One region of the Raoultella sp. genome, then DNA from elsewhere that is predicted to be linked to it. Evidence: riboswitches for the same ligand, from Rfam matches in the RefSeq annotation. Region 1 holds a riboswitch; the other holds the start of a gene.

What was found. A riboswitch is a leader RNA that binds a small molecule or an ion and turns the genes downstream of it on or off. The one in region 1 is predicted to bind thiamine pyrophosphate.
Region 2: it holds a riboswitch for thiamine pyrophosphate, as region 1 does, so the genes downstream of both, ACZAHD_RS13865 (TenA family protein) here and thiC (phosphomethylpyrimidine synthase ThiC) in region 1, are expected to answer to the same signal.

What each region holds. Positions count from the first base shown of each region.
Region 1 covers NZ_JBCNNS010000079.1:6,312-13,469, forward strand. The annotation lists gene thiG (thiazole synthase) at 1-28, opposite strand, end outside; gene thiS (sulfur carrier protein ThiS) at 30-230, opposite strand; gene ACZAHD_RS14595 (HesA/MoeB/ThiF family protein) at 214-969, opposite strand; gene thiE (thiamine phosphate synthase) at 962-1,597, opposite strand; gene thiC (phosphomethylpyrimidine synthase ThiC) at 1,597-3,492, opposite strand; TPP riboswitch at 3,578-3,691, opposite strand; gene rsd (sigma D regulator) at 3,746-4,243, opposite strand; gene nudC (NAD(+) diphosphatase) at 4,337-5,110, shown strand; gene hemE (uroporphyrinogen decarboxylase) at 5,150-6,214, shown strand; gene nfi (deoxyribonuclease V) at 6,224-6,895, shown strand; gene ACZAHD_RS14630 (YjaG family protein) at 6,938-7,158, shown strand, end outside.
Region 2 covers NZ_JBCNNS010000072.1:14,888-22,045, forward strand. The annotation lists gene ACZAHD_RS13840 (pyridoxal phosphate-dependent decarboxylase family protein) at 1-163, opposite strand, end outside; gene ACZAHD_RS13845 (diaminobutyrate--2-oxoglutarate transaminase) at 173-1,558, opposite strand; gene ACZAHD_RS13850 (ABC transporter substrate-binding protein) at 1,865-2,800, opposite strand; gene ACZAHD_RS13855 (ABC transporter permease) at 2,810-3,550, opposite strand; gene ACZAHD_RS13860 (ABC transporter ATP-binding protein) at 3,547-4,275, opposite strand; gene ACZAHD_RS13865 (TenA family protein) at 4,272-4,964, opposite strand; TPP riboswitch at 5,030-5,131, opposite strand; gene ACZAHD_RS13870 (GGDEF domain-containing protein) at 5,535-6,776, shown strand; gene ACZAHD_RS13875 (class I SAM-dependent DNA methyltransferase) at 6,796-7,158, shown strand, end outside.

The sequences.
Region 1 (7,158 bases):
CAAACGTTTTATCCGCAATACGTAACATGTCAGCCTCCAGCGATAACCTGAAAAAGCAGGATTTGGTCGCCTTCCTGCAAAAGATGTTTTTCCCACCGCTCGCGCGGGAGAATGTGTTGATTGAGCGCCAGCGCGACGCCTGGCTGATGCTGTTCCAGTTGAGTGAGCAGAGCGGCGACGGAGATCGCTTCGGCACACTGCAACGGTTCATCGTTAAACCATACCTGCATGCTGCCCTCCGCATACCGGACAGCCCTGCGCCCGCTGTAGCGCGAGAGTACGCCAGCTGCTGGTGCGAGCGTCGAACAAACACAGAGTATTACGCGGCGTCGCCATACCGCTGAGCAGCTTGATTGCTTCCAGCGCCTGCAGGGTGCCCATCATGCCAACCACCGGGCCGATGATGCCCGCCGTACGGCAGTTGCGTTCGGGCTCGCTATCATCCGGCCACAGGCAGCGGTAGCAGCCCTGTTCCCACGGTGGCGTCAGTACCATTAACTGGCCCCCCAGTCCGACGGCGCTGGCGGTAATCAGCGGGGTCTTAAGCATGACGCAGGCGGCATTGATCGCCTGGCGAGTCACCATGTTATCGGTGCAATCCAGTACCACATCGGCCTTCGCCACTTCATCCAGCAGGGCCTTTCCGCCTAACCGCTGCCTCAGCGCAATCAGTTCAATGTGCGGGTTGAGACGAGCCAGCTTTGCTCTGGCGACCGTGGTTTTGGGCTGAGCGATATCATCGCTGGTGAACAGAATTTGCCGCTGTAGGTTGCTGATGTGCACGTCGTCGTCATCGGTCAGCACCAGCGTGCCGACGCCGGCGCCGGCCAGATAGAGCGCCGCAGGCGAACCCAGCCCACCGAGACCGACGATCAATACCCGGCTGGCCAGCAGCTTTTGCTGGCCTTCAATGGCGATATCTTCCAGCAGCAACTGGCGGCTATAGCGCATAAAATCGCTGTCATTCATCGCCAGCTCCCGCGATCGTCAGTAGCTGCGCGGTGGCCTGCTGCCAGTCTGCCGCTTGGGTAATCGCACTGACGATCGCAATACTGCCAACGCCGGTTTCCAGTACCGCCGGCGCCCGTGCCAGACTGATGCCGCCGATCGCCACCGTCGGGTAATCCTCCAGGCGCTGGATATGGCGGGCAAGCTGTTCCAGCCCCTGAGGAGCGGAAGGCATCTGTTTGGTTTGCGTGGGGAAAACGTGGCCCAGAGCGATGTAGGAAGGGCGTGCGGCCAGCGCAACGTCGATCTCCATATCGTCATGGGTCGAGACACCAAGACGCAGGCCGGCGTTGCGGATTGCGCTGAGGTCTGTGGTTTCCAGATCTTCCTGGCCTAAATGCACGCCATAAGCCTGATGTTTGATGGCCAACCGCCAGTAATCATTAATAAACAGTCGCGCATCGTGTTGGCGTCCCAGAGCAATGGCGGCGACCACATCGTCTTCCACTTCGCTGTCGCGTTTATCTTTGATGCGCAGTTGAATAGTACGAACGCCCGCAGTCAGCAAACGTTCAATCCACTCTACGCTATCGACGACCGGGTAGAGTCCTAAGCGGAAAGGGACGGATGGAAAATCGGGTTGATACATCAGGCTTGCTCCTTACGTAAATAGATCTCACCGCCAAGAGCGCGGAAGTCCTGGGATTTGTCGGCCATACCGGCTTCGATATGCTGTCGGGCGGCATAATCGCGGACTTCCTGGGTGATTTTCATTGAACAGAATTTAGGCCCGCACATGGAGCAGAAATGGGCGACTTTGCCGGACTCCTGCGGCAGCGTTTCATCGTGATAGGCGCGGGCGGTGAACGGGTCGAGCGCGAGGTTAAACTGGTCTTCCCAGCGGAATTCAAACCGCGCTTTGGACATGGCGTTATCGCGGATCTGTGCCCCAGGGTGCCCTTTGGCGAGGTCTGCGGCATGCGCGGCGATTTTGTAGGTGATCAATCCCTGTTTCACGTCCTCTTTATTGGGCAGGCCGAGATGCTCTTTCGGTGTGACGTAGCAGAGCATCGCGCAGCCGAACCAGCCGATCATCGCCGCGCCGATACCGGAGGTGAAGTGGTCATAGCCGGGAGCGATATCGGTGGTTAATGGCCCAAGAGTGTAGAACGGTGCTTCGTGGCAGTGGGTCAGCTCTTCGGTCATATTGCGGCGGATCATCTGCATGGGGACGTGGCCCGGTCCTTCAATCATGACCTGTACATCATATTCCCAGGCGATTTTGGTTAGCTCGCCCAGGGTATGCAGTTCGGCAAACTGGGCTTCGTCGTTGGCATCCTGAATCGAACCCGGGCGCAGGCCATCGCCTAAGGAGAGCGAGACATCATAGGCGGCGCAGATTGCGCAGATTTCACGGAAATGCTGATACAGGAAATTCTCCTGATGATGGGAAAGGCACCATTTCGCCATGATCGACCCGCCGCGGGAGACGATGCCGGTCAGCCGTCCGGCGGTCATCGGCACGTAGCGCAGCAGGACGCCGGCATGGATGGTGAAATAGTCAACGCCTTGCTCTGCCTGCTCCAGCAGCGTGTCGCGGAAGGCTTCCCAGGTGAGGTTTTCGGCGATACCGTTCACCTTCTCCAGCGCCTGGTAGATGGGGACGGTACCGATAGGGACCGGGCTATTGCGCAGGATCCACTCGCGGGTTTCGTGAATATAACGCCCGGTGGACAAATCCATGACCGTGTCAGCGCCCCAGCGCGTCGACCACACCAGTTTTTCCACCTCCTCTTCAATGGAAGAGGTAACCGCCGAGTTACCGATGTTGGCGTTGACCTTCACCAGAAAATTACGGCCGATAATCATCGGTTCCGACTCAGGATGGTTGATATTGGCTGGAATGATCGCGCGGCCGGCGGCGACTTCATCCCGGACGAACTCCGCGGAGATATTCTCCGGCAGGCGAGCGCCAAAACCTTCGCCCGGATGTTGGTGGCGCAGCACTTCGCCACGAATGCGTTCGCGACCCATATTTTCGCGAATGGCGATGAATTCCATCTCAGGGGTGACAATCCCCTGACGGGCATAGTGCAGCTGCGTCACGCATTTCCCGACGATGGCGCGCCTGGGCGTAAGCAGACCGGAAAAGCGCAGCGCGTTAAGACTATCATCCGCCAGCCGCTCTCTGGTATAGGCTGAGCTGCGATCGCTAAGCGTTTCGCAGTCGCGACGCGCATCAATCCACGGTTGACGCAGTTTCGCCAGACCCTGCTGAACGTTTATCGCGATGTGCGGATCGCCATAGGGGCCGGACGTGTCGTAGACCGGGATGGCTTCGTTTGCTTCATACTGAGGATGGTCTTTGCTGCCGCCGATAAGCGTCGGGCTAAGCTGAATTTCGCGCATCGGCACGCGAATATCTTCCTGCGAACCGCGGATATAGATGCGCTGCGAATTGGGAAATGCGGTGCCTTCCAGGGTGTCGATAAAGCGCTGGGCGCGTTCGCGTTGCTCTCGACGCGTAAGTGATGTTGTAGACATAGCTCATTCCAGTTAAACAGGATATGGCTTGCCAGACGACGGATGGAGTAACAGATGCGATCGGCCATGAAGAGGCAGATGCTAAACGCAGTTTACTCTTGTTCCCTTCGCAGGTATTAACCTGATCAGGTTCCGCGGATCCCGAATTAACGGTCTCAGCCTTTTCCAGTGTGGAAAATGGGCACTCCGACAAGATAACAACTCCCTCCGTAGAGGGAGAATGTCTGTAAATTACTCGCTAACGATTCACAACTCAAGCCGTCGGCGCGATATTGTCGCTGACGTTGTCTTGCAGGTTGCACGAAATGGCGAGGGCTATCAGCTTATCTTCCAGCGCAAAGCGGGCTTCCAGCGCTTCGCCGATATCGGACAGAGCCTGCTGGAACTCAAGATAATTATCGTGATCGATGGCGTTTTCGAGGCAGGAGTCGTAGTCATCCATAATTTGCTGGGTATTGGCTTCCAGCTGCGGATAGAGCCTGGTGGCCGCCAAAAGCGGCGTATCACCTTCCATTTCGCCAAGAATACGTTCATAAATACTAAAATGGCCGGAGGAGAGATAATCCACCAGGCTTTGGCAAAAGTTATCCAGCGCCTTTTCGTTAAGCCGCATAAAGGATTCTTTTGCCGGTTTCAGGCCAACCAGCTTGTAGTAAGCGACGAGCAAATGCTTACGTACATGCAGCCAGCGATCGACCAGTTCATTACTGCCTCCAACACGTTTCGTCAGGTTTTCCAGCTGGTTTAACATGGTTGACTCCGCAAGATTAAGAAAATAACGTTGCTCACCAAAATGTAAATATAATGTTAAAAGTGCCAGTAAAACGAAGGTAGTGCAATAGATATGGATCGTATTATTGAAAAATTAGATCGCGGCTGGTGGATCGTCAGTCACGAACAAAAATTATGGTTACCCGATGGGGAATTACCACATGGCGAAGCGGTAAATTTCAATCTTGTCGGCCAGCACGCGCTGCATATTGGCGAATGGCAAGGCGACGCGGTATGGATGGTGCGCCAGGATCGTCGGCATGATATGGGATCGTTGCGGCAGTTATTGGATCAGGATCCGGGACTGTTTCAGCTGGCGGGACGCGGGGTTCAGCTCGCCGAATTTTACCGCTCGCATCAATTTTGCGGTTACTGCGGGCATCCTATGCATCCCAGCAAAACCGAATGGGCGATGCTCTGCAACCACTGCCGCGAGCGTTATTACCCGCAAATCGCACCCTGCATGATCGTGGCGATTCGCCGGGACGACTCGATCTTGCTGGCACAGCACACCCGCCATCGTAATGGCGTACATACGGTGCTGGCTGGATTTGTCGAAGTGGGGGAGACCCTTGAGGAGGCGGTTGCCCGTGAGGTGATGGAAGAGTGCGGTCTGAAGGTGAAAAATCTGCGCTATGTGACCTCCCAGCCATGGCCGTTCCCGCAGTCGCTAATGACCGCATTTATGGCGGAATATGATAGCGGCGACATTGTGATCGACAAGAAAGAGCTGCTGCAGGCTGGCTGGTATCGCTATGACGATTTACCGCTGCTGCCGCCGCCGGGTACGGTAGCGCGCCGTCTGATAGAAGACACTGTGGCAATGTGTCGGGCTGACGAGGAATGACGTGATACAATAACGGCCTGACGCTTAAGGAACTGCAAAATGACCGAACTGAAGAACGATCGTTATCTGCGTGCGCTGCTGCGCCAACCCGTTGATGTGACCCCGGTGTGGATGATGCGCCAGGCGGGCCGCTATTTACCGGAGTACAAAGCCACTCGCGCCCAGGCGGGCGACTTTATGTCGCTGTGTAAAAACGCCGAGCTGGCCTGCGAAGTCACATTGCAGCCGATGCGCCGCTATGCGCTGGACGCGGCGATCCTCTTCTCGGACATTTTGACCATCCCGGACGCCATGGGGCTGGGGCTCTATTTCGAAACTGGTGAAGGCCCCCGTTTCACCTCGACGATTACCTGCAAGGCCGATGTCGACAAACTGCCGGTGCCCGATCCGGAAGATGAGCTCGGCTACGTGATGAATGCCGTGCGGACGATTCGCCGCGAACTAAAAGGCGAGGTTCCACTGATTGGCTTCTCCGGTAGCCCGTGGACGCTGGCGACCTATATGGTTGAAGGGGGGAGCAGCAAGGCCTTCACCGTGATCAAGAAAATGATGTATGCCGACCCGCAGGCGCTGCATGCGCTGCTCGAAAAGCTGGCCAAAAGCGTCACGCTGTACCTGAACGCTCAAATCAAAGCGGGTGCCCAGTCGGTGATGATTTTCGATACCTGGGGTGGCGTGCTGACTGGCCGCGATTATCAGCAGTTCTCACTATATTACATGCACAAAATCGTTGATGGCCTGCTGCGTGAAAATGAAGGCCGTCGCGTCCCGGTGACCTTATTCACCAAAGGCGGCGGACAGTGGCTCGAAGCAATGGCCGAAACCGGCTGCGATGCGCTGGGTCTCGACTGGACCACCGATATCGCCGACGCTCGCCGTCGCGTGGGCCACAAAGTGGCGTTGCAGGGCAATATGGATCCCTCGATGCTCTATGCGCCTGCTGGCCGCATTGAAGAGGAAGTCGCGACCATACTGGCTGGCTTTGGTCAGGGAGAGGGTCATGTCTTCAACCTGGGCCATGGCATCCATCAGGATGTGAACCCTGAACACGCGGGCGTATTTGTGGAAGCGGTGCACCGGTTGTCGGCGCAATACCATCGTTAAGGAGCGAATATGGATCTGGCGTCGCTACGCGAGCGGCAGCAAGAGCTGGCCGCGTCGGTCATTCGTGCGGATCGACTGGATCGCGATCCTCCCCGGCTGATCGGCGGTGCGGACGTTGGCTTCGAGCAAGAAGGTGACGTGACGCGGGCGGCTATTGTGCTGCTCGCTTATCCCTCTCTGGAACTGGTTGAGTATCAGGTGGCGCGAGTGGCTACCACCATGCCGTATATCCCCGGTTTTCTCTCCTTTCGTGAAACACCCGCGCTGCTAGCGGCGTGGCAGCAGCTTGCACAAAAACCGGATCTGCTTTTTGTCGATGGCCACGGGATTTCCCATCCCCGTCGTCTGGGCGTCGCCAGCCATTTTGGCCTGCTGGTGGATGTCCCGACCATCGGGGTGGCCAAAAAGCGTCTGTGCGGTCAGTTTACGCTGCCGGACGATGAGTCGGGGGGGCTGGCGCCGCTGATGGACAAAAACGAGCAGTTGGCGTGGGTCTGGCGCAGCAAAGCGCGCTGCAACCCGCTGTTTGTCAGCACCGGTCACCGGGTGGCTCTCGATAGTGCGCTGGCATGGGTTCAGCGCTGCATCAAGGGCTACCGCCTGCCGGAGCCTACGCGCTGGGCTGATGCGGTTGCCTCGCGGCGTCCGGCATTTGTGCGTTGGCAAGCAAATCACCGCTGATTCAGGTACACTGCGGCTAATTTCTGACTTCGAGAATTCATCATGTTACAAAACCCGATTCATCTGCGCCTGGAGAAGCTGGAAAGCTGGCAGCACGTCACTTTTATGGCCTGTTTGTGCGAGCGCATGTACCCCAATTACGCGATGTTCTGCCAGCAAACCGAATTTGCCGACGGCCAGCTGTATCGTCGTATCCTCGATCTGATTTGGGAAACCCTGACCGTTAAAGATGCGAAGGTGAATTTCGATAGCCAGCTGGAAAA
Region 2 (7,158 bases), on a different contig from region 1:
TAATACGCTCGCGCAGTTCGGCGACGCTTTTACCTTGATACATCTCAGGCTGCTGCAGCCACTGCACGACGGCCTGGCTGGTCTGGGCGATCGCCTGCTGATAAGCCTCAATACTTTGCGGCGAACCAGCAAGAATCGGATTCAATTTGGACATTGCGGTCACTCGCTCCACTCAGATCGGTTTGACACCGGCGGCCAGCAGGGCCTGTTCAAATTTGTCGAGGAAAATTTCCAGCTCGGCGTTGCTGATGAGCAGCGACGGCAGCAGACGCAGGACGCAGCCGCCACGGCCACCGCGTTCGAGGATCAGGCCCGCTTCGAAACATTTCTTCTGCAGCAGGGCAGACAGCGCGCCGTCAGCCGGGTAGCAGCCCATGTGATCCTGCTCGCCGTTCGGGTTGACGATCTCAATACCGATCATCAGACCCAGGCCGCGAATGTGGCCCATGATCGGGTAGCGTTTCTGCATATCGGCCAGTTTGCCTTTCAGCCATTCGCCCTGCGCGGCCACTTTGCTGGCAATGTCGTTATCTTTCAGGTGACGCAGGGTGGTCAACCCGGTGGCCATCGCCAACTGGTTGCCGCGGAAGGTACCGGTATGGTGGCCCGGTTCCCAGGCGTCAAACTGCTTCTTGATACCCAGAACGGCCAGCGGCAGACCGCCGCCGACGGCTTTTGACATCACGATGATGTCTGGCTCGATGCCGGCGTGTTCGAAGGCAAACAGCTTACCGGTACGGGCAAAGCCAGCCTGAACTTCGTCGATGATCAGCAGAATGCCGTGTTCCTGAGTCACTTTGCGGATGCGCTGCAGCCACTCAACCGGAGCCGGGTTCACACCGCCTTCACCCTGAACGGCTTCCAGGATCACCGCAGCCGGTTTACGCACGCCGCTTTCCACGTCGTTGATCAGGTTTTCAAAGTAGTAAGTCAGCGCTTTCACGCCCGCTTCGCCACCGATACCCAGCGGGCAGCGGTACTGATGCGGATACGGCATAAACTGCACTTCCGGCATCATGCCGTTGAGGGCTTCTTTCGGTGACAGGTTGCCGGTTACCGACAGCGCGCCGTGGGTCATACCGTGGTAGCCGCCGGAGAAGCTAATGATTGAAGAACGGCCGGTGTATTTTTTCGCCAGCTTCAGGGCCGCTTCGACGGCGTCGGCGCCAGACGGGCCGGTAAACTGCAGGCAGTATTCTTTACCTTCTCCCGGCAGTAATGAGAGCAGGTATTCGGAAAAACGATCTTTTAACGGAGTCGTCAGATCGAGCGTATGTAACGGCAAGCCGCTGGTAATGACACTTTGGATGCTTTGCAGCACATCAGGGTGGTTGTGGCCAAGAGCGAGGGTACCAGCACCGGCGAGGCAATCCAGATACTGTTTGTTATCCGCATCGGTTAACCACACGCCTTCCGCTTTGGCGATAGCCAGCGGCAGCTTGCGCGGGTAACTCCTGACGTTCGATTCGAATTCAGCCTGACGGGCCAAAAAGGTTTCGTTGTTAGCGTCCAATAAATCTGCACTTAAAGTATCAATACGGACTTTATCCGTCATCATATCACTCCCACAACCAGCGTTACGGTTGAACACTGGTTGAATAATTGGTTTAACAAAATGAATCGCCATTCATAAAGCGCGCACAATATATGGCTTTTTAAATCGTCATTCAATGTTTTATTTATTGAGGTATTTTTACGTTATTTTTACATAGCGTAAAACAATGTTAACGCATTGATTTATATCATTTATTATAAGTGTTATAAAACCATTAAAAGTGTAATTCTTAGTGAGGGAAAGCGCTGGGGTTTATTAGCGCTTCGCTAAATGAGCTGACGGAAATTCATCCGTCAGCAGTATGGTGACTCAATCCAGTTCGACCGCATAATGGGTTAACGGTGTGATTTTTTTAACCAACTTGTTGTTATATAAAAACTGTTCATAGGTTTCGTAGCGGGCCTTATCCAGTGCCGCCGGATTGCCTGCAAACAGGGACGCCGTCTGTTGCCAGGCCTGCTTGTTCAGATCGGTATTCAGCTCCGGATGGGCGGCGGCAAAAGCTTGCCAGGTTTCCTGCGGATGGGCACGCAGATAGGCCACTCCTTCCTGCAGCGCGACGAGGAATTTTTTGATTTTGGCCGCATGAATTTCATCGCGCCGGGCGACAATCACCAATTCGTCGTAAGCCGGAACGCCGAAATCTTCGACGTTCATTACCTGCGGTTTTTTACCCTGCAGCTTGAGCTCCAGCGCTTCAATATTACGATAGCCACCAATCACCGCATCAACCTGACCGGCCAGCAGGGCGCTGGTCAGCTGGAAATTGACGTTAATCAGCTTGATACTTTGTGGATCGATATGGGCATGTTGCGCCATCGTCGCCAGCGTAGCCTGCTCAATACCACTTACCGAATAGCCGACTTTTTTCCCTTTCAGGTCAGCGGGAGTTTTGATGCTTTTATCCAGGGCGATGACCGTGTTCAACGGCGAGTTAATCAATGTACCGACCCGCACCAGCGGCAGACCCTCATCAGCGAAAAAGTGCACCTGCGGCTGATAGGTGATAGCCAGATCTGCCTGGCCGGCTGCCACCAGACGCGGCGGCAGGGCCGGGTCCGACGGCGGTACGATCTTAACGTCCAGTCCTTGTGCTTTAAAGGCGCCAATTTGTTCCGCCACCATAATCGGCGCATGGTCCGGGTTAATGTACCAGTCCAGCACCAGGGTCAGCTTCTCGTTGGCCATCGCCTGTCCACTGAGAAGCGCGGTTAATGCGGCTGCGGTGAAAACGGGTTTACGCATGATGATTCCTTATTCCGGCATCCAGTTGATCAGCCGGTGTAATAGAGTATCCACTGCCAGCCATAGCAGAATGGTCAGCAGCACTAAAATAAACAGCGCCGCAAAGCAAACATCGGTTTGCATGCGCGCATTCGCATTGAGCATCACATAGCCCAGTCCTTCGGCGGACCCGACCCATTCACCGATGATCGCGCCGATCGGTGCCACGGCAGCGGCCATGCGCAGGCCGGAGCCGAGCGCTGGCAGGGCGGCCATTAAGCGAACATGTCGGAGCTGAGCTCCTGACGAGGCGCCCATCGTACGAGCCAGATCGAGGTAGTCGTGATTAACCCGTCGCAGGCCGTCAAAAAATGCTGACGTCACCGGAAAGAAAATCACCAGAACCGCCATCATCACTTTGGCGCTCATCCCGAAGCCAAACCACAGCACCAGCAGCGGGGCGAGGGCGAAAACCGGAATCGCCTGGCTGGTCAGCACCAGCGGCATCAGCCAGCGCTGTAGGCGCGGCGACATCACCATGCTCAGGGCCAACACCACGCCGAGCAGCACCCCGAGCGCCAGACCACTGAGGATTTCGCTCAAGGTGACCAGCGTGTGCCAGCCCAGCCAGTTGCGGTTATCCCATAGGGCGGCAGCCACCGCCGAGGGCGACGGCAGCAGAAACGCGGGGATGCCGCTGCGACTGAGCAGCCACCAAAACATCAGCAGGCCGCAGAACACCACACCGCCGCGAAAGAGTTTCCCTCTCATCCGTTGGCCCTCATCAGCTGTTGTAGCAGCTCGGCTTGTCCCATCAGCAGCGCCGGATCGTCCGGCGCCCGCGGCGGCGTTCCCGCCAGGTGATGGGAGTCATCAAGGCCACCGGGCGGCGGCGAGAGTACCAGCAGACGGTGGCTGAGCCGGCAGGCTTCCATCGGGTCATGGGTGATCAGCACCACGGTGCGCTGAGTCAGTAGTTCTGCCGCCAGCGTCTGGATACGCGTGCGGGTAAGGGTGTCCAGCGCGGAAAAAGGCTCATCCATTAAAACGATCGGCCGATCTTCATACAGCGTGCGCGCCAGCGCCGCCCGCTGACGCATGCCGCCGGAGAGCGAGGCCGGACGGTCATCGGCGCAGTGGCTGAGCCCCACCTGCTCTAATAATGTCGCGACCCGCTGGCGATCGACGCGCTCCCCGCGCAGACGGGCGCCAAGCGCAACGTTGTCGCGCACGCTCAGCCACGGATAGAGCAGATCTTTTTGCCCCATCCAGGCCAGACGATGACCTAACGGTCGCCCGTCGCTGGCCTGAACCTGACCGTGGGTAGGGGCGGCCAGCCCGGCGATAATCCGCAGCAGACTGGTTTTTCCGGCGCCGCTGGCGCCCAGCAGCGAAACCCACTCTCCAGCGGGAATATCAAACGACAGCCTGTCAAAAATGACCCGCGAGCCGAAGCGCAGACCTAATTCCCGCACCTCAATTGTCGGAATCTTCACTGGGCGACCGCCGCGGCATTCAGTCCCATCTGCCAGAAGTTGGCTTCCAGGCGGGTGGCGGTGGTGAAGATGGCGCTCAGCTCTGCGACGCGCGATTCGCCGCCACGCTGCTGCCAGACGCTCTCCAGCAGACCGATTGCCGTGGTGACGCCGTCGAGATAGCCCGCATCACCGTAGTTACGGATCCAGGATGCATAGGGGTTGTCGGTGAGCCGGGTGGCCGGGTCGTGGAGCAATCCGAGGCCGATTTCTGCATAGCCAGCCACGCAGGGCATCAGCGCAGCCAGCAGATCGAGCGCATCGCCGGAATGACCGATATCCAGCACGTAGCGGGTGTAGTTCACCGTTTCCAATGCTTCGCTTTCGCTGGCCATTGTCGCTTCGTCCAGCCCCCAGTCCGCGCAATAGCCGACGTGCAACGGTAGTTCGCCAAGAATCGCATTCATTGAAGCAGACGCGGCGCGCATCTCCGGGAGCGTGCGCAGTTTGCTGACCAACAGGGCGTAGCACCGGGCAAAGTGGATCAGGAACAGGTAGTCCTGAGTCAGGTAGCGTCGGAAGGCACGTTCTGGCAGGGTTCCCTCGGCAAGCTGGCGGAGAAAAGGATGGGCAACGTACTGTTGCCAGTCGCATCCCGCCTGCTGGCGCAGACGACCATAAATACCCTGGGTAAAGATCGGAAGAATCACAGGACCTCCTGATAGCGGGGAGATCCGGGTGTGCGGAAGTATGAACAGGTAATGGCGGTAAACTGGCAACATTGCCGACCCGTCCCTTCGCTGGCATGACCCAGATCAGGTTCAAAGGGTTCGGCTTACGCCATCTCAGCCCTCACGGGACACCCCTCGGTTGCGCCATGTTATACGGCATTCACTTTTTGATTACAATCCCGGCTGCGGGCGATTTCGCGCCTGGATATGTGACATTGTCACCTTTCATCACCGCTCAATACTCAGCAGCGGCAGAATTCTGCTGCTTAATTAGCTTTCGATGCCTTTTAACGGGTGATTTGTGCCGAATGAAAAGCATATTGAAAAATACTCTGCAACGGTGAACGCCGACCACGTAGCCCGGCTTCTGTCAGCGACAGCGCCGTTTTGCTTTCCCGTTACACTTTCGATAATCAAAAACGAACTATACTTGCGGCGTCTTCATCTCGTATCTGAACTTTCGACATCATTTCATTAGCTTACGCCATTGGACCAGAGTGGCGATGAGGGGGCGTTCAGAGACGTGGTGCCTGTTCGCTGGAGGGATGCATGTTATTAAAAGAGTTAATGATTTTTGATTTATTAAGTACGCCAGTCTGGGTGGTCCATCCTTTTAAAGAGGCTGTCGTCTACTGTAATCAGGCCTCCAGAATCCTTAGCGGAGAGAGGTCGCTGGATGAAATGCGCAAAGGCACGCTCTCCAGCTGTCCGCAGAGCACCCTACAGAATTATCTGTACTACTTCAAAAATACAGCTGAAGTATTCGAAGTATGGACAATTGAAACGACGGAGGGGCCGTCTCCGGTTTATTGTAAAACCAGCCTGATTAAATCAGAAGAATATGACACATTAATTCTTTTCGAAGCGGTCAAAATCCTGCAGCAAAATAACTCGTTTAAGGCGCTCCCCGCGCATCATTACAAACAGCGTAGTCATCGTTTTTTCTCGCGATTTTTTATGACCAGCTCCGCCCCGATGTTGTTGATAGACCCTGCGCAGGACGGACGAATTATTGATGCCAATATCGCCGCGCTGCGGTTTTATAACTATACGGCCGATGAGATGCGCACTCGCCATACCTGGCAAATCAATATCCTGGGAAGGGATGTGCTTCCCGTTATGCACAGCGTGGCAAGCATGCCCGGTGGCCACAAGCCGCTTAATTTTACCCATATTTTGTCTGATGGTTCTGTCCGCTATGTCCAGACTTATGCCGGGCCAGTGGTGCTGAACAATACCCGGTTGATGCTATGTATTATTCATGACATTACGGAAGAGGTGCATCTGAAGGAAGAACTTGAATTTGCGGCCACTCACGATCCTTTAACCGGATTACTTAATCGACGTGAGTTCTATCGCAATGTTGATTCCTCGTTATTTCATTCAGAAGGTTTTTGCCTGCTGCTGGTTGATGTCGATAATTTTAAAGCGATCAATGACAACTACGGACACCAAAAAGGCGATGAGGCGCTGGTGGCTATTTCCCGAATTCTTGAATCCGCCGCCAAAATTCAGGACAAGATCTATCGCTGGGGCGGAGAGGAGTTTTTATTATTTCTCCCGGGGGCGTCCATCGAGACGGCACTGGCAATGGCGGAAGCGATTCGTTACGCGGTCAGCTGTTATCGTATCCCAGAGCACACCGGTACGGTGACGGTCAGTATTGGCGTCGCCATACATCAAGAAGGTGAAGGGATCGATCAGCTGTTTAATCGCGTCGATAAAGCGCTGTATGCCGCGAAGAAAGAAGGGCGAAATCAAGTGAAGCTGCATCTGGTCGAAAAACATTAAAAACCTGGAGCAAGAACGTATGCAATCCTCGGAATATTCCCCTCAGGACAATCCATGCGCTGAAGAGATCATCGATCTGTATGATCGCCATGCCCAACGCTGGGTGGAACTGCGTTCAACTCGCTTGTTTGAACAACCCTGGCTGGATGCGTTTCTGGAACGGGTGAGCCCTGGCGGACATATTCTGGATATCGGTTGCGGTAACGGAACGCCTGTGGCGGCGTACTTTATACGGCAGGGATATCGGGTGACTGGCATCGATTCCTCCCCGGCGATGATTGCCCGCTGCCGCCAGGATTTTGCGCATCAGCAGTGGGTGGTGGCGGATATGCGCACTCTGGCGCTGGGGCAGCAGTTTGACGCGATGCTGGCGTGGGACAGT